Regions from separate parts of the Gottfriedia sp. NPDC057948 genome, predicted to be linked through region 3. Evidence: riboswitches for the same ligand, from Rfam matches in the RefSeq annotation. Region 3 holds a riboswitch; each other region holds the start of a gene.

Region 1 (10,192 bases), on a different contig from region 3:
GAGCTCCAATCCATTCAGGAAAACGCAAATCATAGCAAACAAATCCTGCAGCCGTTAATCCATCGATTTCAAAAAGGCCATCTGTTTCCCCTGATTGAAGATAGTGATGCTCGTTCATTAACTGGAACAAATGAACTTTATCATAAGTTTTTACTAATTCACCAGTACTGCTAATAACAATTAATGTATTCGTAACACCATTTTCTCTTGCAATTGGGAACGAACCAGCAATCAATATTACATTATTTGATTTTGCGATGGATTGAAGTTCAGAAATAATCACTTCTTGTTCACCTGTGTGCAAACCAATTTCTTCCAGACAATAGCCTGTTGTCCATAGCTCAGGTAGTACGATTACACGAATATTTTCTTTAATAGCTTCGTTTATTTGAGTTTTCATTTTCTCTAAATTAGTCTTTGATTCACCTAAAATAACGTCAGATTGAATACACGCAATTTTAATCACAATTTATTCACCCTATTCTAAATTTTATAGACATTTTTAAATCGAGCATATATGATGGTGAAAGTTATTGCAACAGTCGTTCATGAAAATCAGTCGATTAAGAAACGATCTATTCAAATTAATTTTATTATATTTTTGGAGTGATTAACTTGAATCATAGTAAACTATTAAACAATTTACCAAAACAATTTTTTGCTTCACTAGTCCAAAAAGTGAATCAGTCAATTAATAATGGTCATGATGTCATTAATCTTGGTCAAGGAAATCCCGATCAACCTACACCCGACCATATTATAAAAGCATTACAAAAGTCTGTTGAAAACCCTTTAACTCATCGTTATTCTCCGTTTAGAGGAATGAGCTCTTTAAAAAATGCTGTTGTAGAATTTTATAAACGAGAGTATGATGTTGATTTAGACCCAGAGGAAGAAGTAGCCATATTATTCGGTGGAAAAGCTGGATTAGTAGAGCTACCACTTTGTTTATGTGACGAAGGAGATACAATTTTAGTTCCAGACCCAGGCTATCCAGACTATTTATCTGGTATATCTCTTTCAAAAACAGTTCCATACATGCTTCCATTACTTGAAGAAAATCAATTTTTACCAGATTATAAATTAATTCCTCAAGATGTTTTGGATGCTAGTAAAATATTATTTATCAATTATCCAAATAATCCCACAGGTGCTATAGCATCTGAAGAATTTTTTAAAGAAACAGTTGCGCTTGCAAAAAATAATCAGATTACTGTTTGTCATGATTTTGCTTACGGTGCATTTGGTTTTGACGGCAAAAAACCTTTAAGTTATCTTCAAACTCCAGGAGCAAAGGAATGCGGGATTGAAATTTATACCCTTTCTAAAACTTATAATATGGCTGGTTGGAGAATTGGTTTTGCAGTTGGAAATAAAGAGATTATTTCAGCAATTAATCTTTTACAGGATCATCTTTATGTTAGCATCTTCCCTGCTGTTCAAGAAGCTGCAGCTGCTGCGCTAACTGAATCTCAAGAAAGTGTAAAACAACTATTAGCACTTTATGAAGAGCGTAGAAATGTATTTATTAGCGGCTGTCACGAAATTGGATGGGAAGTAACTGCACCTGCAGGTTCGTTTTTTGCATGGTTAAAAATCCCATCAGGTTTTACATCACAGGAATTTGCTGATCTTTTACTTGAAAAGGCTCATATTGCAGTCGCTCCCGGAAATGGATTTGGAGAATATGGAGAAGGATATGTAAGAGTCGGCCTACTATCAGATATTGATCGATTGAAGGAAGCAGTTGCTAGATTAAAAGAGATTGAAATATTTTCAAAATTTAATGTTTGACAATTGTGATTGTTCATGAAATAATTCGATTAGATTAAGAATTCAAAATTAAATATTACTTTATTCAGAGTAGGTGGAGGGACCGAGCCCGATGAAACCCGGCAACCGGCTAGTTAACTAGTACGGTGCTAATTCTCGCAGCATTTGCTGGCAGATAAGGTGTAGGTAAACCTCTCCTTAGTGGAGAGGTTTTTTGTTTGACTAAAACTTTTTGGAGGTTTTGAAATGAGTGGAGTAATAGCAACTTACCAAGTTTATGATAAAAATCATCATTTAGAAAAAAAGGCAGAGTCAATCGCGCTAGGTTTAACGGTTGGTTCATGGACGAATTTACCTCAAAATGATCAAATTCAATTACAAAAGCATAAAGGCAAAGTTCTTTCAGTACGTGAAATAGAATGCGAAGAAAATGTCGTTAACTTTCTAGGCTATAAACCGACAAAAGGGATTATTGAAATCTATTATCCTAGCTTAAATTTTTCAGCTGATCTACCAGCAATTTTAACAACCGTTTTCGGTAAGCTATCCCTTGATGGTGAAATTAAACTGATTGATTTAAATTTTACGGATGACATTTTAGCTCTTTTTCCGGGTCCAAAATTTGGTATTAAAGGTATTCGAGAGAAATTGGATGTATATGATCGACCTTTATTAATGAGCATTTTTAAATCAATTATCGGCAGAGATATTCAATACATTTCAGAGGAATTAAAAAAGCAAGCTTTAGGTGGCGTAGATTTAATAAAAGATGACGAGATCCTTTTTGACACAATTACATCTATTACGGATCGCGTCACTCACGGAAAAAATATTTTGAACCAAGTTTATGAAAAAACAGGACACAAAACATTATACGCGGTGAATTTAACTGGCCGAACATACGAGTTAAAAGAAAAAGCATTACGTGCTGCTGAAGCTGGTGCTGATGTATTTTTATTAAATGTGTTCTCGTATGGAATTGATGTACTGCAAGGATTGGCAGAAGATCCATCAATTAATATTCCAATTATGGCCCATCCTGCTGTATCGGGTGCATTTAGTTCATCTCCAATTTATGGTATTGACGCAGGATTATTACTTGGTAAACTTTTACGAATTGCTGGCGCAGATTTTAGTCTTTTCCCTTCACCATATGGATCAGTTGCGTTAGAAAAAGAGACAGCTTTAAAAATCGCTGAAAATTTAACAGTTTCAAATGGATTAAAAGAGACATTCCCAGTACCTTCTGCTGGAATTCACCCAGGACTTGTTCCTCAATTAATTCAAGATTTTGGAATTGAGCAGGTCATCAACGCTGGCGGCGGTGTTCATGGTCATCCGGATGGACCAATTGGTGGAGGTAATGCATTTAGAGAAGCAATTTCAGCAACATTATCTGGAGTTGACCTAAAAGACTACGCACTTCCAAATACATCACTACAAAAAGCATTACAACTTTGGGGGTAACAACAATGGCAATAAAGATTTTTTGTGATTTTGATGGAACAATTACAGAGGGAGACAATATCGTTAATTTAATTAAAGAATTTGCTCCACCTTCAGTAAGTGGATTAACAAGTGAAGTATTAAATGGCAATATATCGATTCGAGAAGGTGTAGAGAAAATGTTTGCTACGATTCCTTCAACGAAAAAACAAGAAATGACCGATTATGTAATCAATCGTACAGTCATTCGAGATGGTTTTAGCGATTTTATACAATTTGTAAGCGTACAACAATATGAGTTAAAAGTTGTAAGTGGCGGATTAGATTTTTTCGTTCATCCAATATTAGCTGATTACCTTCCATCTTCGGATATTTTATGTAATCGTACTGACTTTACAGGCCAAACTGTAAAGATTCATTGGGATCATTCTTGTGATGAAAACTGTACGAATGATTGTGGAATGTGTAAACCATCTGTTAAAAGAAAATTTAGTGAAGCAAATGATTTTATCATTGTCATTGGTGATTCAATTACTGACTTACAAATTGCAAAAGAAGCTAATTTAATTTTTGCTCGAGATTTCTTAAAAGATAAATGTGAAGAATTATCTTTACCTTTCATTCCTTTTGAAAATTTCTATGATATTCGAGCTTCATTAGAGACGGAGGTGCTAGTATGAAGGACTTTTTCAAACATTATGATGAAATTCGCGAAGTAAAAAAAGTACTTGCTGATCGAGATTGGTTTTTAGGAACTAGCGGAAATTTATCAATTAAAGTAAATGAGGAGCCTTTAAACTTTTTAGTTACAACTAGTGGTAAAGATAAAACTAAACATACTTATGACGATTTTTTACTCGTTAATGAATTTGACCAATCTGTTTGGGATGAATCAAAAAAACCATCAGCGGAAGCCATTTTGCATCGTCTAATTTATCAGCACACAAATGCAAAATGCGTTCTTCATGTACACACTTTAGCAAATAACTTTATAACAAAGGATTTCCCATATCAAGATGAGTTAGCTTTTTCTGGTATTGAAATTATTAAAGCGTTGGGACTTTGGGAAGAAGATGCAGAAATTACAATTCCAATTATAAAAAATCATGCGCATATCCCCACTCTTGCAAATGAATTTCTTCCACATATTAAGAATGATCATGGTGCTGTATTAATTCACAATCATGGTATAACAGTATGGGCAGAATCAGCATTTGAAGCAAAAAAACATTTAGAAGCTTATGAGTTTCTATTCCAATACGCTTTACAAGGTATACAAAAAAATACATTTATAAAGAACTAATTTGGAGGAATGAAGAATGGCAACAATTTGGGTAGAAAAAAAAGATTATCATATTACAAGTGATGTTGAGGTAAAAGCATATTTAGAAGAACAAGGTGTAATTTACGAAAATTGGAATATCGAACAATTACATAGTTCGTTACAAGAAAAATTTATTTTATCAGATGATGAAAAAGCAGCAATTCTTGAAACTTTTAAAGCTGAAATCGACAGTATTTCATCAAGACGTGGCTATTTAGCAAGTGATATTATTACTCTTTCAGAAGCAACTCCAAATCTTGATGATTTACTTAAAAACTTCAACCGCGAGCATCATCATACAGATGACGAAGTTCGCTTCATAGTTAGCGGTCACGGTACGTTTATTATCGAAGGAAATGAAGGATTTTTCCATGTTAATTTGAATCCTGGAGATTTAATTTCTGTACCACCAAATGTACGCCACTACTTCACATTAGCAGAGGATCGTAAAGTAGTTGCTGTTCGATTGTTTGTTACTACTGAAGGCTGGGTGCCGATTTACGAATAATTTGATAAAAACTAAATTGACTCATATCCACTTTTAGGATGTGAGTCAATTAATTTTCCTCTTCATTGAAATGATCTTCTCGGTAATCGATATATAACGACCCATCGGTTTGTACTTCAACAAAAAACACATCTGAAACTGATTTTATACCTACCCTTTCAAGTTGAGCCATTAACCATTTTTTATCCAAGTTTAAATTTGATAATGCATCTTCATTTACTTCCCCGTCAGATATGACTGCTGTTGAAGTCGGAAATAATAAAGTTTTTTTCCATGTTTTATTTTTTTTCGTTTTAACATCTTTTGTTTTCATAATAGATAAACTGCCATCGATTTCAAATATAGCGTACTCTACATCTTTCAACGAATAAATATTCTCATTACGAAGCATTCCTTGAAATTGCTCTGTATCTAATCTAGCTTTTTTTAATGCATTTTCCATTATTTTTCCTTGTCTAATTAAAATTATTGGTTCCCCAAGAATTACCCGACGTACAGTTTTAGATTTTAAACTTAAATACCCCATGATAATCGTCAAAACTGCCCAGCCAACTAATCCAATAATCCCATCTTCAATAGTTAATGTTTTAGATGTCGTAATTGATGCTGCTATATTTCCTATTGTAATAGCTGTTACAAATGTAAAAACATCTAATTGACTAATCTCCTTCTTCCCCATTAATCTCGTTAAAATAAATAAAACAAAAAATGAGCATATAACTCTTAATACTACTTCATTAAAGCTCATTTAGTTCATCCTTTCTCTTTCAAACCATCTATTTTAAGAATTTATCAATCAACTTAGCGTTTGAAAAATAGTACGAAACTATTCTTTATTATTTCTAAAAAATTAGTAAACCTGATTGGTTGTAATGTCCTCATAAATTACCGATTATTGAAGAAAATAATACTATTCATTTATAATCGACTAATTAACTGAGGTGAGATCTTGAGTAAAAAACTTTCACTTGTTGGCTTAATATTAATGGTATTTACAACTGTATATGGTTTTGGAAATATACCTACAGCATTCTATTTAATGGGATATAGTGCAATTCCATGGTATTTACTCTCAGCTATTACTTTTTTTATTCCTTTTGCTTTTATGATGGCTGAGTTCGGAGCTGCATATAAGCATTCAGAAGGTGGAATTTATACATGGATGGCCGATTCAGTTGGGCCTAGATTCGCTTTTATTGGAACCTTTATGTGGTTCTCTTCCTATGTAATTTTTATGGTTAGTGTCTCTTCAAAGGTTTGGATTCCCCTATCAACCTTTATTTTTGGTAGAGACAAAACGCAGTCCCTTTCATTATTTGGACTTTCATCTACTCAATCAATTGGCTTATTAGCATTACTTTGGATGTTAGTTGTGACCTATTTTGCTTCAAAAGGGATTGAAAGTATTAGTAAGGTAACAACGATTGGTGGAATTACAGTTTTCTCATTAAATATAGTATTGCTAATCACAAGTATCCTTATTTTTCTATTCAATGGAGGAAAATTTGCGCAACCAATTAAAAGCTTTTCATCAGCATTTGCTCACTCTCCTAATCCAAATTATCTATCTACCCTCTCAATCTTATCATTTGTTGTATTTGCAATCTTTGCATATGGCGGTTTAGAAGCAATCGGCGGATTAGTTGATCAAACGGAAAACGCTGAACGTAATTTTCCAAAAGGGATTACAATTTCAGCAATTATTATCTCAGTAGGATATTCGTTAGGTATTTTTTTAGTAGGTATTTTTATTAACTGGTCAAATGATTTAAGTGCTAGTACAACGAACTTAGGGAACATAACATATGTACTTATGTACAATTTAGGATTAGAACTTGGAAAAGCTTTTAATTTATCAACACATACTGCCGATCTAATTGGCATTTGGTTTGCAAGAATTACTGGTTTATCAATGTTCCTTGCATATACCGGAGCATTTTTCACATTAATTTATGCACCATTAAAAACAATCATAAAAGGCACACCAAAATACCTATGGCCGACAAAATTTTCAGACACAAATGAAAAAGGTATGCCTGTCAATGCAATGTGGGTACAATTTGCAATTGTATCCATCATTATTGTCCTAACTTCCTTTGGCGGTCAAGGAGCATCTGCATTTTTTAATAAAATAACTTTAATGACGAATGTTTCAATGACATTACCTTATATTTTTTTAGGAATTGCCTATCCCATGTTTAAAAGGAATGATCAAATCGATAAACCATTCCAAATATTAAAATCAAATTCATCTGCTTTATTTGCAAGCATTCTCGTTATATTAGTAGTTGGATTTGCAAACTTTTTTACAATCATTCAACCGGCTATTGAAGGTGATTACAACTCCACAATCTGGATGATTGCAGGTCCAATCTTCTTTTCAATATTAGCTTTACTCATTCTTAACCGTTCAAGAAAGCATACCCAAAAAGAGAAGAAAATTGCCTAGCAATCTTCCCACTTATTGTTAATAACAATTCCGAAAGTAAGTCGGAAATATAGCACATACTAAAGTTGGAGGTGATATTCATGGGTCACAATCAAAATCCACATGTAAAAAAGAAGAACAAAAATAAAGGGCAACCTACACCAGCTGCAGTTAATTCAGAAGGTTATTTTGCTCCAAGTAAATCAAATACTGAAGCTCTTAATGAAGTTAAAAATTCATAAAGAAAACTCACCGATTGGCGAGCCGTTAGGAGAAGTCAGAGGCGTAGATGCATTTATATTTATACTGATACCTAAAAATGGCTTCTAGTCGATTTTTCTACCCTGTTTGCCAATTTGCTTAAATGTATAAAAAAATGACCGTCATTTTTTTGGCGGTCTCTTTTCATTATTTACTCATCGAATTTGCAGTTTTTATTAAATCTCGAATAGTGTATTGTTTACCAGTTTCTTCTGAAAAAAGAAGTGAAATTGAATGATAAAGACCGTCTTTCTTCCATCGAATTGTTTTTGTATTATCATCATCAGCAACAATCAAAACTTTTGTACCATCTTTTAATTTGGTTGTTTTTAATGCTTGTTGTTGATCTGGGAAGGAAGCTTTTTTATTATGATATGTGATGACAAACATTGTAACCTCTACTTCTTCATTTGAGTAATTAAACGAGGTAGCATTAATAGCTTCATTTTTTTGATTTTTTTGTACATCCATTGTGACATCCTTTGCTCTAAACGGGATCTTTTCTGGTACAACTAATTCTTTTTGTACATCTTTTGATAATTGATCTACCACTTGTTTTATCGTTTTAGGATATTCTTTTTTTAATGATTCAACTGCACCATTACCATGTGAACAAGCAGTTAACAAAAGAATTGAGAATAAAAGAATAATTTTTTTCAATCCACATGCCCCCTATTTTTCCAAATCTACCCTTTCACTTAATATCTCTAAATGCCATCATATTAGCCCTAAAACAAACAAAAACTGCCTGTATATACAGGACAGTCTTAAATCCTTTAAGGTTCAACAATTACGATTTTTCCTTTTTGCACATATAGCAATATTTCCGCATTTTCCGTATCATTTCGGTAAGTATAGCATGTAAGATCATCAAATCCACCGTGTGAAACATCATGAACTGTATCAACTAATTTGTATTTATTTCCTCTAAATTCTATTTTTCTTTCTATTGATGGCTGCTCCGTCAAAATTTGTTCCTTTGATCGAAAATTCATCTAATCACTCCTTTGGTCACGATTAGTATAGCCATATTCTTAGTTTTCAATTTTATGTACTATATCGAATTCAATTATATAACTGTCCAAGTCTCGTACAGAGATTTCCTTCCAAGCTCCCACAGTCTATTTCGCTTTATTCAGTCTCGGAAACGATTATCGTACTATTTTTTGATCGCATTCCTGAAATGCTACCATTTTCAACATGATAAAAATTTAGTACTCATAATCTAATATTAGTGATAATTGGAAACATTTTTACTAAAATCCTTAAAAATTTATATTTGGAGGTTGTTTCATGCCAAGTTGGACAAATAAATTCATCCCAATTAATCAATTTACACGATCTGGTCAAAAATTAAATGGAGTTAAAAAAATCGTTATTCATTGGACTGCAAATCCTGGTGCGACAGCAACCGGACATTATAAATATTTTGGCGAGGTTTTACCTGGGCAAAATGCGGAGGCAATTAGTCAAGGGAGAAAACCATCTTATGCTTTTTGCACATATTTTTGTCGATCCTAAAGAGGCAATTTGTATTATCCCTTTAAATGAGGTCACATTCCATGCAAATGAAAAATATACTTATGTGAATGGTGTACCCTTTCGAGGTGTAGATGCATTAAAGCCAAATGCCAATTTATTATCGATATCAGTTGAAATGTGTGTTGAAAAGGATAATCGTATTTCAAATACGACCATCAATCGAACAATGATGGTTGTAAATGATTTATGTTCAATGTTTAATTTAACCCAAAAAGATATCGTCCGTCATTTTGATGTTACTAGAAAACCGTGTCCATACCCGTTTGTAAAATATAACGAGATTTTTAATCATTTCAAAATAAATGCAGGACATTTATTAAATCGCTCATTAATATACCCCGGTCATGTTATGAAAATAGGAGATTCAAATATTTATGTCATTACCATTCAACAGCTTTTAGGCATTACACCAGACGGTCATTTTGGTACTCAGACTGCAAATGCCGTAAAGCTTTTTCAACAACAGATCGGTCTAACACTGGATGGGATTGTTGGAGAAAAGACTTGGAAAATGTTAAATCAATAATTTTAATCGGGATGTTAATTTAATAACAATACCGCATTTTTATTCTACTTCGAGAGCAAATTTTAAAAATTGTACAAACATAATCGATTGTTCTTCTATCATTATTTCTTCCGCTGAGAGTATTGCATAGTCTAGTGCAAGTCCATCAATAAATGAAACAATCATTCTTGCTAAAATTTCACTATCATACTTTTTACTAAATTCTTTGTTTTTTTGACCTTCTTTTATGACATCGGAAAAGATTTTAATTCCATAAAAATATCGTTCTTTCCCATACTTTTTTCTTCTTTCATCATTTCTACCAGTTATGAAAAACTCTAAAGTAATTGGTGCCAAAGGATCCATTCGATCATTTGGCACTCTTCTTTCACCGAACATTCTTAA
Region 2 (10,192 bases), on a different contig from region 3:
AAATGGCGGATTCCCATATATCGTTGTTCAAGAGGGCGATTACTTAAAAAATGGTGAGCTTTATTTGAAGCTTGAATAAAATTTCCTAAAGGTTGTCTAATTAGACAACCTTTTTAGTTCAAAAATCAATATTTAAATTTAACAGATCCTATTTATTAAAAATTACTTGGACATCTCTTGTAGAAAGATCAATTTCCTTAATTACTAAGTCATCATACCAATCACCGAGAGCAACTACTCTCTTAAATGTATCAATATAAAACTCTCTTGAAAAATTTGTTTCATAAAAATCTATATTTTTATTATTTCGATATTCGCGCATATATTCTTCAGCAAATTGTGGAGCGTCAGACCAGAATTTTTTGACATTATTTTCAATGCAATTATTAATATATTTGATACATTCTTTATCATTTTCAATTTTTAAAATGTGTTCTTTAAATTCACCATCTTCATCCAATAGAAAACCTTTATCATCACTATAAAATTCCTCTAATAAACTAAAATTTACAATAAAATGGTCTACGTGATCTCTAAATGTTTCATCCATAATTCTATTTTCAGCAAATCGTTCAAATGCCTGTTCTTCCGACTCAGCATTGACAGCTACACAAATATCTGGACCCGCATACACTACAAATGTTTTCTCCATTGTTTTTCTCCTTCGTATCGAATTTATATCTTCTTTAATCGTAATAGAAATACTGATAAAAAACTAGGCGAACTAAACAAAAACGCTCCTTATCATGTTTATATAAAAATGAAATTCAATTTATTAGGAGCTTGAAAAAGAAAGAATTTTAGAATTTAATAATACATATTTTATATTTTTTGTAGGGGGGATCGTATTGCAACTAATTCTTTCGTGGATTAAAGACGCGCCATATAAAGGGAAATCTGTAGATAAAGACAACAATGCCTTAAATGGTTACTTCTTAGCAGAACAAAAGAAAAAGAATTTTGTTAAAGTATACTCAAATGGCCACCTTATGACCTGTTATAAGTTCCCAAAAATAAAAATACCATTTAAGTCAAAAATGCATAGTTGGGAGAATCTTTCGTTCTGTGGGTATGTGGTAATGAAGCGAATTTTTGTTAAAATATTATTACTTTTATGAGGTTTTAAATAGAGTTTATTTAAAGAATTAAATGAGATAAGGTGTGGATTAATTTTGAAAAAAGAACAAAAGGCTCTTTTTAAAGAAATTGAAAATATTCAAGTAAAGTCTATGAGAGAATCGCCTTCGTGCCAAGCTTTTAAGACATTGTCTTATCTTTAGAAACTAAAAATATCTACTATTATAGAGTTGCCATTCACAGACTTAGAAAATCTAATTTTTTGAATTCTAGGTTGGTAGTCTTAATTTTTGTCTGTCTAAAAACTGAAAAAAACCTAAATTAAAACCTTTTGGGTTTGGTGGTTTGACAGTTTCGTTCATAAGAAATGATAAAACAGTAAGTCAATAATAGATAATTTTTTAAAAAAACAGAATTATCTTGACAATTATTGAATGGATTGATATGGTTATAAAAAAAATATTTCTTATCCAGAGAGGTGGAGGGACTGGCCCTTTGAAGCCTCAGCAACAGGTCTGCTTAAGTAGACACTGTGCTAATTCCAGCGGGTGATAACCTGATAGATGAGAGCTTCCGTTTTTATTTGTCAGTAGCGCACTCTTTTTTAGAGTGCGTTTTTGTTTTTTCTGGATAGTAACTAAAGGAGAGTAGTAATGGGGAACAAAAATGGGCAAGAATTTCAAAGGAACATGCAAGCACGTCATTTAGTCATGCTATCACTTGGTGGGGTGATTGGAACTGGCTTATTCTTAAGCTCGGGCTACACTATTCAACAAGCTGGCCCGTTTGGAACAATACTATCCTATCTGATTGGTGCGCTAGTGGTTTATCTAGTTATGCTATGTTTAGGAGAGCTTTCCGTACATATGCCTGAAACGGGCTCATTTCACAGTTATGCAGTTAAATACATTGGACCGGGTACAGGGTATACAGTAGCCTGGTTGTATTGGTTAACTTGGACTGTTGCTTTAGGTTCTGAATTTACAGCCGCAGGATTACTTATGAAGCGATGGTTTCCATCGATTAATGTTTGGATATGGAGTGCTATTTTTGCTATTTTGATCTTTGTATTAAATGTCATGACTGTTAAATTTTTCGCCGAATCCGAATTTTGGTTTTCATCGATAAAGGTTATAGCTATTGTGATTTTTATTGTTTTAGGAGCAGCGGCAATGCTAGGGTTTCTTCCGATGAGTCATTCAAAAGCAGCACCATTATTTTCTAATTTTACAAGTGGAGGTTTATTTCCTCATGGTGCTACGGGTATTATAACAACGATGCTTGCGGTTAATTTTGCTTTTTCGGGAACAGAATTAATAGGCATTGCAGCGGGAGAAACCGCGAACCCGGAAAAAATGATACCGAAGGCCATTCGAACTACTCTGTGGAGATTGATCATCTTTTTTGTAGGAACGATTTTTGTTTTATCTGCATTATTGCCTATTTCCGATGCTGGTGTATTAGAGAGCCCTTTTGTTGCAGTTCTAGAACGAATTGGGGTGCCATATTCAGCTGACATAATGAATTTCGTTATCTTAACAGCTATTTTATCTGCGGCAAACTCAGGCCTTTATGCCTCTTCTAGAATGCTTTGGTCGCTTGCTAATAAGAATACGATATCTCCGATTTTCGGAAAAATGACGAAGCAAGGTGTTCCAATCAACGCCGTCATTTTCAGCATGGTGGGTGGAGCTTTGGCTTTGCTCTCAAGTATTTGTGCACCAGATACTGTCTATATCGTACTTGTTTCCATTTCAGGTCTAGCAGTAGTTGTAGTTTGGATGAGTATTAGTGCTTCCCAGTTCCTATTTCGCAGACAATTTTTGAAAGAAGGAAATTCTGAAAAGGACTTGATTTATCGGACACCACTGTATCCATTAGTACCAATTGCTTCTTTTATCCTTTGTCTGGCATCGTGTATAGGAATTGCATTCGATCCAACACAGAGAATTGCCTTATATTGCGGCATACCGTTTATTTTGTTTTGCTATGGAAGTTATTATCTAACAAAAAATTTTAAAAAGAGGGGCGTAGATTATGTCGAACAAAGTCAATCCAATTGATGCTATATTATCCCAACATCCCATTATGCTTCTTGACGGAGCATTAGCTACAGAATTGGAGGCGCATGGATGTAATTTGGACGATCCCCTTTGGTCGGCACGTGTGTTACTAGAAAATCCGGAACTGATTTATCAGGTTCATTCGGACTATTTTCGTGCTGGTGCGGACTGTGCCATAACAGCAAGCTATCAAGCTACTATTAGTGGTTTATCCGCGCGTGGAATACAAGAACAGGAAGCTTTGGAATTAATTAAGAGAACGGTGTTACTTGCAAGAAGGGCAAGAGATGATTTTTGGAAGGAAAATAAGCAAACGAATAGGCCTAAACCATTGGTTGTTGCATCGGTTGGGCCGTACGGGGCTTACCTTGCAGATGGTTCAGAGTATGTAGGCAATTATGGTGTGACAGATAAAACATTAGCAGACTTTCACCGTTTAAGAATGTCAGCGTTAATAGAAGCAGGTGCAGATCTATTGGCATTTGAAACGATCCCTTCCTTGCAAGAAGCAAGAGTATTAGATATATTATTACGTGAGTATCCAGAAACATATGCGTGGCTTTCCTTTTCATTAAAAAATGAGAAAGAGATTAGTGAAGGTGTGAAACTCGTAGAGTGTGCAAGAGTTTTTGAGAAAAGTGAACAAATTGTAGCGATAGGCATCAATTGTGCGCCAGTAACCGTTGTGACTGGTGCAATACAAGAGTTGAGGGCAAACACAAAAAAACCGATTATTGTTTATCCAAACTCTGGTGAAACTTATAATCCAGAAACAAAAACATGGCATGGTCATGAACAATGTAACGTGTTGGATATTCAATCTGAAGAATGGTACCAAGCAGGTGCACGTTTAATAGGTGGATGCTGCAGAACGACACCTTATCACATTGAGGAGATATCGAACAAGTGGCGTTCTTCCAAGTATTGAACCAATTTTTCGTAATTAAAGTTAACGAAGAGGTTAATTTAGTTATTCAAAAAATAGTTCATATTGCTGAAAGTTATTAAATTAACACATGCGTATGTTGTATAAAAAATCGGCCAAATAGTCGATTTTTTTATTGTACTAAAATGCAGATTCGTTGAATAAGAATAGTTTAATTTTTGTGGGGAAAAGACGGAACTAAGGGTGGACGTATAGGTATTTTCTTCTCAATCGTACTAAAGATTAAATATGAAAAGTGTAAATAAGCAATATTTTTGTAGATTTATATATCGATAAATACAAGTAACCCCCCCTTCAATAACATAGAAGGGGGTTATTTATTTGCTCGAAAATTAAGAGTTTTAAATGGCTTTGAATATGACCATCATTCTCTCCTCATTAATTGATTTTTTATTAAGGGAAATTTAAGGTACACAATCCAAAATAAGCGTAACAAAATCTCAATAATGGAGAGGAGAAAAGAAAATTGAAAAAGTGGGTTATTATTTCAATTATTGTTGTTGCTGTTGGAGGAGGAAGTGGTTGGTTCATTTATAGTAAGAGTCAAGCAAATCAAGCCCAAAATGTGATGGCTACAGCACAAACAATCACTGCACAAAAAGGAAAGTTAGAGGTAGCTGTTACTGGATCGGGTTCGGTAACTGCAAATACTGACGAAGATGTTACTGCGGCAAATACAATTCTTGTTGTGGATAGTGTGAGTGTTTCATCTGGAGAATCAGTAGATAAAGGTGATACTCTTGTGACATTTAAAAATGGTGATGTTATTACGGCTCCAAAAGATGGAGAAATTACAAAGGTTTATGTAAGTAGCGGTAGCGGAGCATCGCAAGGAAAAGTTCTAATTCGTATGGAGGATGAAGATGGAGTTACATTACCGATTACAAGAGAAGATGGTGGCAGTTCCACAAATAATTCTAGTACAGGAAATACTGGGGGTAGTAGTTTAGTAGCCGATACTGTAAATGTGAAGGAAGGCTCAGTTGTAAAAGCAGGTACAACACTTGTGAAATTTACAGATGGTAGTATTTTACAGGCACCAGTTGCAGGAACAATTACAAGTCTTGCTGTTAATAGTGGAGATTCGGTACAAAGTTCTGTGACAGTAGCGCATATAACAAATTTCAGTTCTTTGGAAACAACAATCAGTGTAGATGAATTAGATATCACTAAGGTAAAAGTTGGACAGTCAGTAAAAATAACAGCAAGTGCTTTTGAAGGTGAAACATTCGATGGGATTGTAACGAAAGTAGCAAATGAAGGCACATCGACAAATGGCGTCTCAACTTTTGATGTAACTGTAAAAATTAAAAATCCAAAAGGTTTGAAAATTGGTATGTCAACAGAAGCAAGTATTTTAATACAAAGTAAAGCAGATGCGCTATATGTTCCAGTAGAAGCAGTGTATAAAAATGGAAATGAAAAATATGTACTAGTTCCTTCATCTACAGATGATTCTGGAGAATCTACAAAGAAAGTTACGGTAAAAACTGGTATTTCAAATGATACGAATGTAGAGATTACAAGTGGATTAAGTGAAGGAGAGTCTATTGAAATTCCGAGCGTTCAATCTAGAAGTAGTTCTGGTGGATTTATGATGCAAGGTGGAGGTTTCCAAGGTGGTGGATTCTCTAGCGGCGGATTCTCCGGTGGTGGATTCGAACGTAGCGGAAACTTCGGAGGTAGAAATCAAACAGGTGGCGGACAAGGAGGTAAATAATGACTAACTTTGAGCCGATTATTCAAATAAAAAACATGACGAAAATGTATGAACTTGGCGGAGAAACGGTAATCGCTCTTCAGAGTGTATCCCTTGATATCCAAAAGGGTGATTTTATATCAGTCATCGGTCCTTCAGGTTCAGGGAAGTCAACATTTATGAACATGATTGGTTGCTTAGACCGACCCGATTCTGGGAGATATTTGATTGATAATGAAGATGTAGGGCAAATGAAGAGCTCGCAACTAGCGACTATACGAAATGAAAAAATTGGATTTATTTTTCAAAATTTCAATCTTATACCAAAGTTAACTGCGGTAGAAAATGTAGAACTTCCTCTCATTTATAGAGGGATGAAAACAGCTGAACGAAGAGAAATTGCTCTTTCAGCGTTAAAAAAAGTAGGATTAGTCGATCGAGCAAATCATTTACCTACACAATTATCAGGGGGGCAGCAGCAGCGTGTCGCAATTGCGCGTGCCCTTGCTGGAAGCCCTCCTATTTTACTGGCAGATGAACCGACTGGTGCTCTTGATAGTAAAACAAGTAAGGAAATTTTGGAGATTATGAATTTATTAAATGAGCAAGGTCATACGATTATTTTAATTACTCATGATTTAGAAGTAGCAAAACAAGCAACTCGTGTTGTACGAATTCACGATGGCCAGTTATACGAGAATGGAGGAGAATGGTTTGCAGACACTGAGAATGGCGCTTAAGAGCATTAAAGGAAATAAAGTAAGAGCATTCCTAACGATGCTAGGTATTATTATCGGTGTATCCTCCGTTATTGTGATGGTTGCGATTGGACAAGGATCAACGAAAGAAGTGCAAAATCAAATAGGAAGCTTAGGTACAAATGTATTAACAGTAAGTGTTACTGGCTCAGATGTAACGTTTAAAGAAGATGATGCCAATCAACTTAAGGACGTTAGTGGTGTAGAAGCAATTGCTCCTACTGTCTCTGGAAGAGTAACTGTAAAAAACGGACAAACGAACGCACAAGTGTCAGTGACAGGAACAACTTCACCTTATTTAAAAGTTCGTGATTTGGAGCTGCAATCAGGCAGATTTATCGCAGACTTGGATAATGATAGTCACTCAAAAATAGCAGTACTTGGTTCAAGCACAGCACGAACATTATTCGGTTTTGGAAATCCAGTTGGTCAATACGTTAAAGTAAATGGAACATCATTTAGAGTTGTTGGGGTACTTCATTCAGTTGGTAGTTCACTAGGTTCAAGTGGGGACAGTACGATTTTTGTTCCGCTTAGCACAGCTCAGCGCTTGGCATCTACTACTTCAATTGGATCTGTCTATGTAAAAGTAGAAAATGAAAATATGATTAATTTTACATTACGTAGAATCGAACAAAAGATGTTTACGATTATTGGTGATGAAGATAGCTATAGCGTTTCGAGTCCAGAGGATTTAATGGAAACTGCTTCATCTGTTAATAAAACGATGACATTAATGCTAGGTGGAAGTGCTGCGATCTCACTTATTGTTGGTGGTATCGGTATAATGAATATTATGCTTGTATCGGTTTCAGAACGTACAAAAGAAATCGGTATTCGAAAAGCAATTGGAGCAAAGCGTGGAAGTATTCTTCTTCAATTTCTCATAGAATCAATGGTATTAAGTTCACTTGGAGGAATAATAGGCGTTGTAATAGGCGTTATAAGTGCAAAAATATTCACTATAACGACAGGAACAGCAATTGCATATTCTGTACCAGTTATGCTGTTATCATTTGTATTCTCTTTATTAGTTGGAATCGTATTTGGTGTTTTTCCAGCAAATAAAGCGTCTAAGCTTGATCCAATTCAAGCTCTTCGATATGAATAGTACGAATAAAGAGGTTGTCCCAAAAGTAAAACTTTTAAGGGGCACCTTTTTTTTGTGTTAGAAAGAAATCATTCTCTACGATTGTTTTACTACTTAAGTAAGAAACCTTATTAAGTTGATTATCTAATAAAGTAGTATTTTAGGTTTCTATTCAAAAATGTCAGAATAGTCTATAATTATGGTCGTAACCTGAATTCAACCGTAAATAATGAGAAAAGTGAAAGGTGAGTATTTTTTGGCTTGTTGTTTAATTTAATAATTCTATTAGGAGGCAAACGACGTGGAAGAATTAATTTCAGAATTGGTTGATAAGATGAAAGGGAGTTTAATCAATATTAGGCGTGATATCCACTGTTTTCCTGAGATAGGATGGACAGAATTCCGAACCTCATCTCTCATAGCAGATTCCTTGTCTGAATTAGGATTTGAAGTGAAAATAGGAAGGGAAATCATTGTACCTGAATCGAGAATGGGTGTCCCGGATGAAAAAACGATAGAAGAAGCAAAAGAGCGGGCATTGTCTTTTGGGGCAAATTCGTATTGGCTTGAGAAAATGGAAGACGGGTTAACTGGTGTAGTAGGCATTTGGGATACAGGGCGGATTGGTCCAACACTTGCCTTCCGATTTGATATTGATGCATTGGAAATAGCTGAGGATAAAGGATTAAATCATGTTCCATGGAATCGAGGTTTTCATTCGAAAGTAGAAGGCTATATGCATGCATGTGGACATGATGGTCATATCGCAATTGGGTTAGGAACGGCACAATTGATTTCAAAAATAAAAGAGAAGCTTTCAGGAAAAATTAAACTCATATTTCAACCTGCTGAAGAAGGTGCGCGTGGTGCGAGAGCAATGGTTGATTCGAGGGTCTTAGATGATGTTAATTATTTCTTTAGTGGTCATATTGGTGTAACAGCAACAAAACAAAATCAACTTGTCTGTGGCGTAACAGATTTTTTCGCGTCAACCAAGTTTGATTTAGAACTGGAAGGTGTGCAGGCCCATGCTGCATTAGTACCACATGAAGGTAGGAATGCATTACTTGCGGCATCTACTATTACATTGCAATTGTATGCAATCTCCCGGCATGGATTAGGAGATTCAAGAATAAATGTTGGAGTTATTCAAGGTGGAGAAGGTCGAAACATTATTCCGGCACATGCTAAGCTAAAATTTGAAACAAGAGGAACGACCAATGAGGTTGATCAATATATGAAGAATGAATCAATGCGGATCATACAATCCGTGGCTCAGTTGTATGGGATTAAGGAACATACAGAAGTAGTTGGACGTTCGATTATAGCAGATTGTGACGCTGATCTTGCGAAACTTGTATATGATATAGGATCAAAAGTTAAACAAACCAGTGAAATTGTTATTTCTCAGCCTTTTCTTGCTTCAGAAGATGTAACGTATATGATGAAAGAGGTTCAAAAAAATGGTGGGATGGCTACTTATCTATTGTTTGGGACTGAATTGGCTGCAGGCCATCATAATTGTGCATTCGACTTTAACGAAAAAACAATCGCGTATGCAGTTGAAGTTTATGGAAACTTACTTGTACATTTAGCCAGATAATGAACTAGAGGAGAGGGGAATAGAGTATGTTTTTTCTTGCATTAATTAGTTCTTTTTTGAATGCAGTAAATGCGTTGTATGCCAAAAAAATAACAATGCAAATGAAGGATAATAATAGTTTTATTGTAACATCTTTTCTAGTGGTCACCATTTTGTTAGGTTGCGTAATGCCTTGGTATTATTCCTTTTCTGTTACCCCAGCTACAATAGGTTTATTAATCATTGTAATTATTTTAGATGCATTGTCTAATGTAACATTTTTCTTAGCACTAGGACGAATAGAAGTATCTCAACTAGCAGTGTATACTGCATTAACTCCATTATTCACGTTTATTCCAAATAGCATATTGCACGGATTCGATATACATATTTTAATTCCGGTATTGCTTATTGTGCTTGGTGTATATTTCCTGAACGTAAGAGGTAGAAACATGTTATCTCCATTAGTAGAAATAAAAAAACCAGGTAATTTATTAGGAGTTGCAGCTGCAGTTACTGCTGGACTCAGCATGGTTCCTACACAACAATTGCTCGTTCATCAATGGATAAACGCCCCCACACTTTATTTTTTCAGAGCGAGTGGGATTGCCCTAATAATCTATTTAATACATCGTCCGAAAATTTGGTATCCTAAACTGAATATGCACCTTTCGATTCGTGGGGTGCTTGCGATTTCACAATGGATCGCATTGTTTGCAGCCTTAAAGATTGCCAATGGGACGCTAGTTGTAGCTTTAGCTTATACCTCACCAATATTTGCATTGTTTTTAGCAAGAATTTATTATAAAGAAAAAATTACAGCAGCTAAGCTGATTGCCTGCTGCATTACCATTTTAGGAATTTTATTTATTTTAGAGTAGTGGAGGAAACGATGAAAAAAATCCGTTTAGGTTTACTTGGATCTGATGATTCGATTGACGTTATTCAATCTGTAATAAAGGCATACCCTGAATTTG
Region 3 (10,192 bases):
GAAGATGCTGTTAGTACACCTTTAGATAAAATTTCGGAAATAACACTTCCTGAGATGCATGTAGCATATTTACGTCATGATTACGTTATAGGTGATGACATTGAATTACCTCTTACAGCGTTAAGGAACAGTTTTGGAATTAATGAGGAAATTTTTTTAGGGAAAATTGGCATCTCGATCTCAGCTTCTAATTTAAAAAATAATGTATTTGATAAATATTCTAGTATTTTCATGATACTTGAAGATGGTGATCAAATTCCTCCAACCTCCATTCTTATTCCATCAAGAAACTATTTGAGAGTTCGATTTAAAGGTACTCACATTGATGCAGTTGGTTATTATAAAAAATTGTTGAGCTATATGCAAAAACACGATTATGATCTGTTAGACGATTCGTTTGAAATTACACTTATTGATTATGGCTTTACCAACGATGAAGAAAAGCATGTCACGGAAATTTTATTACCTTATGAGTAAACTTAATGATAAAAACCCACTTGACCCTCTAGTAACTAGAGGGTTTATTTTTTATTAATACACTATTAATAAAAGGAGAAATGGAATTATGTTTGGCACGATTTTTAACACAATGATGATTATAGCCGGGAGCTTGATCGGAAGCATCTTTAAAAAAGGGATTAAAGAAGAATATCATGAAATTCTTATGCAGGCGATGGGATTAGTAGCTTTAGGTTTAGGTATAAACTCACTAGTTCAACATTTGCCTTCCAGCAAATATCCAGTTCTTTTTATTGTAAGTTTAGCTATAGGTGGATTAATTGGGCAAAAACTAAAGTTAGAATCAAGATTTAATAGTTTTGTTAATAAATATTCTAAAGGTAATTTAGCTGAAGGGTTATCAACCGCTATTTTATTATTTTGTATTGGAACATTATCGATATTAGGTCCAGTAGAAGCAGCCTTAAAAGGAGATTACACGTATCTCCTAGCAAATGGTACCTTGGATGGTATTACTTCGATTGTTTTAGCTTCTACTTTTGGGATCGGAATTATTTTTGCTGGTATCGCTTTATTTACGTGGCAGGGTTCCATCTATTTAATTGCAATACTAATGAAGAATTCCTTAAGCAATGATCTTCTAAATGAAGTGACGATTGTAGGAGGTATATTAATTATAGCGTCAGGCCTAAGTATATTGGGGATTAAGAAATGTAATACTTTAAATCTACTACCATCATTACTAATTCCTCCTATTGTATTTTTATTTATGCATTTATTCCATTTATAATGTTTGTGAAATTAGTTAAGAAGATTAGGGAACCTCACAAAATGAAGTTTCCCTTAATTACTATATAAAAATCAACATGTAAATGAAACAGAGCAAATAATAAGGTATTCCTAAACAAAAAAAATTGGAGTTTATTTGAACTCCAATTTCTCTTTCTATATTAATCTGTCTAAAAATACGTTTATAATTAAAAACTGAAGTTAAAAGTATTTTATTTATCCAGCTTTTTAATTATCCAACCACAAATGATAATAAATGCAACACAGCCAATCCCTACGAGTACCATTAACATTCAATCATTCTCCCCATTTAACGATCCCAGTCAAAATATTTTTATGATAGTGCTTTATTCACTCAATATAAATTCACATTGTATATAATAAAATTCCCCATCTCAGCCCCATAAACAAGCTTAAAACCATCCTTGTTATAGATAAAGAACAAACTGATAGAGTAAACCGTTATATTTTTTAAATATTGACTTTACTTTTAATTTGAATACCTTTAGTTAGACACCTTCATAAATCCTATATTCTTATGTAAAATAATTATATCAACTGGGATAATTTTTGTAACAATAAATAATCTGTTTATTCAAACTTTTTTGTCAAACCTACAAATTCTCTAGTTTTTTATTTTATTCTTTTTGCAAGTGGATGATTATCACTGAATTGTATTAAGTCCCATAGGTTTCCGTATAAATCCTTAAATACCGCAACCTTACCATAATCTTCTACTTTCGGTTCTCTTACAAACTCAATTCCTTTTGAATTCATTTCGTCGTAATCTCTCCAGAAATCATCCGTTCCTAAAAATAGAAAAACTCTCCCACCAGCTTGATTTCCAATGAATGGCTCTTGCTCTTGTTTCGATGCCTTTGCAAGTAAAATAGTCGTTCCAGAAGAACCAGGTGGACTTACAAGTACCCATCTCTTATCTTGTTCCGGCTGATATGTATCTTCAATTAAATTAAAATGAAGTTTCTTCGTATAGAACTCTATAGCTTCATCATATTCTTTTACGACTAATGCAATATGAACGATTGACTGGATCATTATCTTATCTCCTAACATGTTTTCTATTAAAAATACTACTAGTTGAACTATTTTTCAATCTAATTACCTCTTCAATTAATCTGCTATTTTAACATAATAAAAAGACTGCCGAAACAGTCTTCGTATTACTCATTTAATTTCGAAGCAAAAATTGGAATGAATAAGATTGTAATAAATATTAATGCCAAAACGATTAATGAATTTTTCCATCTAAAATCATTTTCCCCATCATTTTTATGTTTATTTATGAATTGATCATATACTTTCGATGAAACAAATTTTCCTGGATCTAGGATTTCACCTGTTTTTTCATCCAGTAAATACGTGCCATAATTTGCTGTTTTAAAGAAACGATCTCTTACAGTATCGTATTCTGCAGCAATAGCCACTACATCTTCGTTTGTGTTTTTTTCATTATTTGTTAAACTGAATTCTTTTTGTTCGACAATCACTGTTGATTTCTTAACGTAATAATTAACTTCCTTACGATTATTCTTATCTATATGATCTAAATAGCGCGATGTTGCATTTGAGGTTGATACATTCGATAAAAACAACAAAAAGAAACAGAAGATGCAAAATGCAACTCTTTTCATTAATATCCCCCCACTTCTATTCAAATCTACTAAATTATATTCACTAGATTTTTAAATAGTCCTAGAGAGTATTTCTCATCTGCCTCATTAATCTGGAGTTGTTAATTTTTTGCCGTAGATACCTTTTTATTTTACTTCTATAAAATTTAAAAATCTACGATTCCACATTTTTTCATAAAAATCAATTGTCTCTTTTGCAGACATAAATGGATTATTTAATGTAGAGGTTGCTCCGTTTACCATGTAGTTTTCGTAACCTAATCCATGTGCAAATTTAATTGTAGCATCCATACAATATTCAGTTTGAGCGCCACAAAATTCTATTTTATGTACTGCTAATTGATCTAAAAGATTTTTTAAGTTTGTTTTAAAAAAAGAATTTGCATGTATTTTGTTAATCAAATAATCTTGTTCTTGAACATCTAGATTAGCATGAATAGCCCAAAGTTCTTCTCCAGGTACTAATTCTTCATCACAATGTTGAACAAAAATAATTGGTTTATTTAATTCCCTATATAATGAAATTCTTTTATTAACTTTACTGATTAAATTTTGTAATTCGAATAAGTGCTCACCGCTGTAACATACACCATTTTGCAAATCGATAACAATCAAAACATCTGCGCCATTATCCATTGTTTTCACCTCATATAGATTTGTATTATATTTATAATTTCATCTAATCCGCTATAAATTTCATATTATATACTTTAGATATTTCGCAGGATTACCTGACACTACAGTATTAGAAGGAACATCTTTTTTAACGATAGAATCCGCATCTACAATTATTTAGGTATTAATTTCAAGATCTCACAAACCCCCTTTTAGTTTTTATTTAAATTATACCTCTTCATAAGAGTCTCGTTAATTCTTTATCAAGCCAAATGCCAAAATACTTATCAAAGGTTTAGTTTAACAAAACAAACCTCTAATGCTATCCAATGCACTAGAGGTTTGTTAATTAAGTATTAAACAGTAACTAATTCTTTTTCTTTATTTCCGATTTTTGTAACGATATCACGAGCAATCCATACGCCACATGCGCTTGCTTGAGCTAAACCACGAGTAACTCCTGCTCCATCTCCACCTAAATATAATCCAGAGATTTCACTTTCAAAATGTTCATTTAGCTTTGGTCGAGCTGAATAGAATTTTGCTTCTACGCCGTAGAAAAGTGTATGTTCTGCAGCAATACCTGGAGTTACATGATTTAATGCTTCTACCATTTCAATCAAACTTTTCATTGTATTGTATGGTAACACTAATCCTAAATCTCCTGGTACTGCTTCTTTTAAAGTTGGTTCTAAAAAGCCTTCTTTAATACGCTTTTCAGTTGAACGGCGACCTCTTAAAATATCTCCGTATTTTTGTATGATTACTCCTCCGTGTGAAAGCATGTTTGCAAGACGTGAAACCTCGTGCGCATATTCATTTGGTTTGTCGAATGGTTCTGCGAATTGATGCGATACTAATAAGGCAAAGTTTGTATTTGGACTACCTAATTTAGGGTCTTTATATGCATGTCCATTAGCAGTCATAATACCTGAATGGTTTTCAACTACTACGTGTCCAGACGGATTACTACAGAATGTTCTGACTTTTGTACCCACACTAGTATTAAATACGAATTTTCCTTCGTATAAGTGCTTGTTAATCTCTTCCATTACTACGTTTGAAGTCTCAACACGAACACCAATATCAACTTGATTCGTTGACATTTTTAAACGACGTTTTTTCATAACATCAGTTAACCATTTTGATCCATCACGTCCAGGTACAATTACAACTTTCTCAGCAAGTAATTCTTCACCTTTTTTTAATTTAATTCCCTTTATGATATGAGTACCTTCAACCTTTTCAGTTATTAAGTCCTCTACTTCAGTTTTATACTTCATATCGATTTTCGTTTTTAAATACTCATAAATGCTTTTTAGAATTTCTAAATTTTGTTCTGTTCCTAAATGACGAACTTGTGCACGTAATAATTTAAGTCCTGCTGCGTAACCACGACGTTCAATATCTCTAACTTCTTCTGTTAAAGGATCCGTAATCGATTCAGTCGCGCCATGTTCTAAATTAATTTTATCTACGTATTTAATTAATTCTACTACTTGTGAATCTGATAAGTAATCTGTCATCCATCCACCAAATTCGCTTGTAATATTAAATTTCCCATCTGAATATGCTCCAGCACCACCAAATCCATTTGTAATTGAGCAAGCTGGTAAGCAACCTGAAAATTCTTTTTTACCTGCAGCAGGCGGACATTTTTCAATTTTCTTTTGTAAAATTGGGCAATGTCTTGCAAATATATCATGTCCTTTATCAACAAGTACTACTTTAGCATTAGGCATTTTTAAAGTTAATTCATAACAAGTAAAGATTCCAGCAGGTCCTGCTCCAACAACGATCACATCATACATCTATATATACCTCCAAATAAGGTTTAAATTATTTCATTTGATCAACCTAAAATAGAATACCATCAATCAGAATACGTTTCAAGTAAAAACACGAACATTTTTTGTATTTTTCCAAAAAAATATTCGTTTATAAACAAAGTGAAACCTTTTCATTAGAAAATACCATCTGTCAATTAGCTTTTTTAACCAAATTTAGACAATTCAAATTTGAATATTAATTAATTGACATCAGATTATTTATAAATTAACAAATTTGTTTATTTCATCCTAATTTAACTAAAAGTTAATCATTGAAAAACGAAAATATCCTATTAGATAGAATCACAATCACATCAAGTTGAATAGTTATATAAATAACAGATATTTTATATTGGAGATGGAAAAGATGCTAGAAGAAATTATAAAGGAAAAGGATGGTAAAGATCATTATCAGAAAACTAATTTAGAAGAAGAGGAATTACAAGCAAGTCTTGAAAGACAAATTGTTGCTGCATCATGGGTTAAAGCAGTTGCACAATTATACGAAACGATTACATTATCAAAATTATATTCAATCGACAAAGATCCAATCTTCCAAGGAAAAAGAGATATCATATCGGGAATGTGGATTGGTACAGCCGGTCAATTATCCGTAGCTTTTTTCGTTTCTAAGCAATTGTTCACTTCAGATAAAATAGATTTACTTGAGTTACAAAGAAAAATTGTTCTTTCTGATTCAGTTCAAATAGTTGGTAACGCATTGGCACTTATTGGTGCAACTGAGGTAATTCAAGAGGAAATTGGTGATGGGGAAATATTCCTTTCATAGTCATGTAAATATAAAATCATTTATACTACTTAAAAATTTACATCTAATGTAAACATCTTCAAAAATGCAAAATTAAAAAATACAAAAATAAATAAATCCCACAGAAATTATGTGGGATTTTTAATATAGGTATTAATTTTACTAGGATTGATTCTCCATTGTAATTAATCATTTTCCTATTCTTGCACTTCTTGTTTTTCTCTCACTCCTGCATTTAATGCTTTTTGGAAGCTTGCAATCAAGTCTTCTATATCTTCTAAACCAACGGACACTCTTATTAATGTATCTTTTACGCCTAATCTTTCACGAACATTGAGTGGTATTGCAGCATGAGACATTTTTACAGGATATGAAACAATTGTCTCAACTCCACCTAATGAAACTGCAACTGCAACGTTTTCGACTGATTGTAGGAAACTTGTCGTTTGTTCGATTGTTTTTAGTGTAAATGAAAGGACTGCTCCTCCTCCAGTAGCTTGCTCAAAATGAACATCGTGACCGGGATGATCTTTTAGTCCTGGGTAATATACGTCCTCAACTTCTTCTTGTTCTAAAAGCCAATTTGCTAATTTTGATGCAGTTTGTTCATAAGCATCCATACGAACTTTTAACGTCTTTAATCCTCTTAATGTTAGCCAACAGTCTTGTGGACCTAAAATTGCTCCGAATGAATTTTGGATTGTGTATAAATCATTTGCAAGTTCTTCTGAATTTACGACCGCTAATCCTCCGATTACATCGCTATGGCCTGCAATAAATTTTGTTGCGCTATGAACGACAATATCAGCTCCTAAGTCTAATGGTCTTTGTAAATATGGTGATAAAAAACTATTATCTACAATGACAAGTATGTCATTTTCTTTTGCTATTTTGATTGCACTACTTAAATCAGTAATTTTCAAAAGAGGGTTAGACGGTGTTTCTAAATAAAGACCTTTTGTATTTGGCTTTATTCCGGCTTTAATCTCTTGTAGATTAGATGCATCTACAAAAGTAAAATCAATTCCGAAACGATTTAATACTTTTGTCGCTATTCTAAATGTTCCTCCATAAACATCTTCACAGATGACAATATGATCTCCAGCTGAGAACAAAGACAATACAGATGAGATTGCAGCCATCCCTGATGAAAACGCAAAACCTCGAACGCCATTTTCTAACTTTGCAATTGTATTTTCTAATGCTTCCCTTGTTGGGTTTCCACTTCTTGCATAGTCGTACTTACCAAAATTCTCTATATCAAATTGATGAAATGTTGAAGTTTGATAAATTGGAATACTTAATGCTCCTGTTGCCTGATCTATTTCATTTCCGTTATGAATTAATTTCGTTCCAAATTGCATGCTCATCACCCCAATGCATTTTCTAAGTCATTTAATAAATCATCAATATGTTCAATACCAACAGATAATCGAAGTGTATGGTCATCTAGACCAAGCTTTCTTTTAAATTCTTCTGGCATTTCTGAATGAGTTTGCGTATGTGGATACGTAATTAAGGATTCAACTCCACCTAAGCTTTCTGCGAATGTGATGACTTTTACGCTTCCTAAAACCTGTTCAACTAAACTTAAATCTTTCACTTTAAATGAAATCATTGCACCAAATCCAGTTGCTTGTTCTTTAATAATTGAATATCCTTTATGCGTTGGTAATCCTACATAATACACTTCAGTAACATTTGGATGATTTTCTAAAAATTGCGCAAGTACAATCGCATTTTTTTGACTGTATTCCATACGTAAATGTAATGTTTTAATGCCTCTTAAGATTAACCAAGAGTCAAATGGAGCTAATGTTGCACCTGTTGATTTTTGATAATAACGAATTCGTTCATTCGTATATTCTGAATTAGTCACGACAAAACCAGCAAGTGTATCATTATGGCCACCTAAATACTTTGTTCCACTATGAACAACAACATCTGCCCCTAATTCAATTGGTCTAAAGAAATAAGGTGTTAAAAATGTATTATCAACAATCACGATAATATCTCGTTCTTTTGCAATCTCTACTACTCTTTTTAAATCCGTTACTTTCATCATTGGATTTGATGGTGTTTCAATAAAGATTCCTTTTGTATTCGGTTTAAGTGCATCAAGAATATTTTCAATTTCAGTCGTATCAACAAAATTATGCTCAAGTCCATATGGTGAATAAATTTCTTCGAATAAACGATATGTTCCACCGTATAAATCATCTGAAACAATTAAGTGGTCACCTTTTTTAAATAAGCTTAATACTGCAGTAACGGCAGCATTTCCAGTTGAAAATGCAACTCCAAAATTTGCACTTTCTAATTTTGCTACAGTATTTTCCACTTCTTCTCTAGTGGGATTTTGTAATCTTGCATAATCATATCCAGTCGATTGATGAAGTCCTGCATGTTTAAATGTAGCAGATTGATAAATTGGATAACTAATCGCACCAGTTAATGGATCATAGCCTTTGCTTCCATGTACGGCTACTGTTTCAATTGATTTTTTATTCGTGTTTAAAGCCTCTTTTGTGTTAGTCATTATAAATCCCCCATTTTAGTCAAATAAAAAACCACTTCTTAAAAAATAAGAAGTGGTTATGTCCGCAAAATATACATATCGCTCTTATCTTCCAGGTTTTTCACCTGCAGGATTTAGCACTTTCTAGTTTTCACTAGAGTTGCCGGGTTTCGTCGGGCCAGTCCCTCCACCGCTCTTGATAAGATTATTTAATTATATTGATAAGTATATTAAAAACTCTGATAATTATCAATCATTTTTTTTCGTTATTTAATATATAGCTTTTTATTTCCATTCATCAGGTAATAAACTTTGATAAAGTGTGCTTCTATATCGATCATCAATTAGTAATAAAGTCCCTTCATCTGATTCAGAACGAATAACTCTTCCACCCGCTTGCATTACTTTATTCATACCCGGAAAGACATATGCATAATAATACCCATTTTTTCCAACCGAATGAAAATGCTCCTTTAAAATATTTCTTTCTAAACAAATCTGCGGCAACCCTACACCAACTACTACGACACCATTTAATCGATCACCTTTTAAATCGATCCCTTCAGAGAATATCCCACCTAATACAGCAAAGCCAACTAATGTTTCCTCATTATGACTATCAAACCGTAAAAGGAACTTTTCTCGTTCAATTTCAGACATACCATTTTCTTGAACGATTGTTTTTATGTTAGGGTATTTCTCTTTAAATAAATCAACACTTTGAATTAAATATTGATAAGACGGATAAAAAACTAAATAATTACCTTTTCTTTTCGTAATTTCTTTATACACCGAATCAATTAATCTTTCTAAATTTCTTTCACGATCTTGATATCGTGTTGAAAGTGGGTCAATTGTTACTTCCAGTTGTTCTCTATGAAAAGGAGGATCGATTGAAATTGTATAATCGCGGCTTTGATCACCAAGCATATCTTGAAAATATTGAATTGGTGTTAAAGTAGCTGAAAAATAAATTGTTGAGCGAAATCTTTTTATGACGTCATTTACTACTTTAGAAGGATCTAGGCAAAACAACTTTAAATGAACTTCACTTTTATAAAGTTCATAGTAGCATACGTAATTTTCATCAAAAAACTCTGCAATTTTGACGAAGTTGAGCGACTCAAAATAAGTATCAAGTAAAAGTTGTTTATTTTCGTCCTCGTCCATTTCCTGTAATTTTATTTCGACGATTTCATTAAATGTATGTAGAAGTTCCAATAAATCCTCATCAATTTCTTTTGAAACTGGTGATACAACGTCCTTCCATTTCTTTCTTAATTCAATCAATCGCTTATTTATTTCATTTATTATGGCATAAAGTTCATCTTTTAAATTTTTATATCTATTTTTCAACTCTAAAAATTTAGATTTGAATAGACTTGCAGAATACATTTCTCTTGCCCGATCAACAAGATTATGAGCTTCATCAATTAATAAAACTGAACTTCGTTTATGCTCATCAAATAATCTTTTTAACGATACTCGTGGATCGAAAATATAATTTACATCACAAATAATAGCATCTGAAGAATTTAATAAATCTAATGAGTATTCAAAA

What was found. Region 3 has a riboswitch for S-adenosylmethionine ahead of ACFVRR_RS03840 (trans-sulfuration enzyme family protein). Riboswitches for the same ligand answer to the same signal wherever they lie in the genome.
Region 1: linked by a shared signal. The riboswitch ahead of ACFVRR_RS18730 (2,3-diketo-5-methylthiopentyl-1-phosphate enolase) and the one ahead of ACFVRR_RS03840 (trans-sulfuration enzyme family protein) in region 3 are both predicted to bind S-adenosylmethionine.
Region 2: linked by a shared signal. The riboswitch ahead of mmuP (S-methylmethionine permease) and the one ahead of ACFVRR_RS03840 (trans-sulfuration enzyme family protein) in region 3 are both predicted to bind S-adenosylmethionine.

Annotation. Positions count from the first base shown of each region.
Region 1 covers NZ_JBHVPN010000015.1:69,565-79,756, forward strand. The annotation lists gene ACFVRR_RS18720 (carbon-nitrogen family hydrolase) at 1-463, opposite strand, end outside; gene ACFVRR_RS18725 (pyridoxal phosphate-dependent aminotransferase) at 610-1,794, shown strand; SAM riboswitch class I at 1,852-1,955, shown strand; gene ACFVRR_RS18730 (2,3-diketo-5-methylthiopentyl-1-phosphate enolase) at 2,020-3,240, shown strand; gene ACFVRR_RS18735 (2-hydroxy-3-keto-5-methylthiopentenyl-1-phosphate phosphatase) at 3,246-3,899, shown strand; gene ACFVRR_RS18740 (methylthioribulose 1-phosphate dehydratase) at 3,896-4,522, shown strand; gene ACFVRR_RS18745 (cupin domain-containing protein) at 4,539-5,051, shown strand; gene ACFVRR_RS18750 (DUF421 domain-containing protein) at 5,101-5,799, opposite strand; gene yjeM (glutamate/gamma-aminobutyrate family transporter YjeM) at 6,001-7,500, shown strand; gene ACFVRR_RS18760 (hypothetical protein) at 7,581-7,721, shown strand; gene ACFVRR_RS18765 (hypothetical protein) at 7,888-8,400, opposite strand; gene ACFVRR_RS18770 (hypothetical protein) at 8,517-8,735, opposite strand; gene ACFVRR_RS18775 (hypothetical protein) at 9,034-9,261, shown strand; gene ACFVRR_RS18780 (peptidoglycan recognition protein family protein) at 9,230-9,808, shown strand; gene ACFVRR_RS18785 (TetR/AcrR family transcriptional regulator) at 9,848-10,192, opposite strand, start outside.
Region 2 covers NZ_JBHVPN010000006.1:139,064-149,255, reverse strand. The annotation lists partial or broken gene ACFVRR_RS12335 (SpoVR family protein) at 1-70, shown strand, start outside; gene ACFVRR_RS12330 (hypothetical protein) at 149-652, opposite strand; gene ACFVRR_RS12325 (hypothetical protein) at 849-1,118, shown strand; SAM riboswitch class I at 1,541-1,647, shown strand; gene mmuP (S-methylmethionine permease) at 1,731-3,140, shown strand; gene mmuM (homocysteine S-methyltransferase) at 3,115-4,068, shown strand; gene ACFVRR_RS12310 (efflux RND transporter periplasmic adaptor subunit) at 4,553-5,806, shown strand; gene ACFVRR_RS12305 (ABC transporter ATP-binding protein) at 5,806-6,525, shown strand; gene ACFVRR_RS12300 (ABC transporter permease) at 6,500-7,654, shown strand; gene ACFVRR_RS12295 (amidohydrolase) at 7,935-9,236, shown strand; gene ACFVRR_RS12290 (EamA family transporter) at 9,263-10,096, shown strand; gene ACFVRR_RS12285 (ArsR family transcriptional regulator) at 10,108-10,192, shown strand, end outside.
Region 3 covers NZ_JBHVPN010000001.1:826,817-837,008, reverse strand. The annotation lists gene ACFVRR_RS03880 (MerR family transcriptional regulator) at 1-477, shown strand, start outside; gene ACFVRR_RS03875 (DUF554 domain-containing protein) at 566-1,249, shown strand; gene ACFVRR_RS03870 (VOC family protein) at 1,882-2,304, opposite strand; gene ACFVRR_RS03865 (hypothetical protein) at 2,430-2,900, opposite strand; gene ACFVRR_RS03860 (cysteine hydrolase family protein) at 3,027-3,536, opposite strand; gene ACFVRR_RS03855 (NAD(P)/FAD-dependent oxidoreductase) at 3,872-5,326, opposite strand; gene ACFVRR_RS03850 (hypothetical protein) at 5,712-6,134, shown strand; gene ACFVRR_RS03845 (trans-sulfuration enzyme family protein) at 6,311-7,477, opposite strand; gene ACFVRR_RS03840 (trans-sulfuration enzyme family protein) at 7,483-8,652, opposite strand; SAM riboswitch class I at 8,734-8,837, opposite strand; gene ACFVRR_RS03835 (ATP-dependent DNA helicase) at 8,917-10,192, opposite strand, start outside.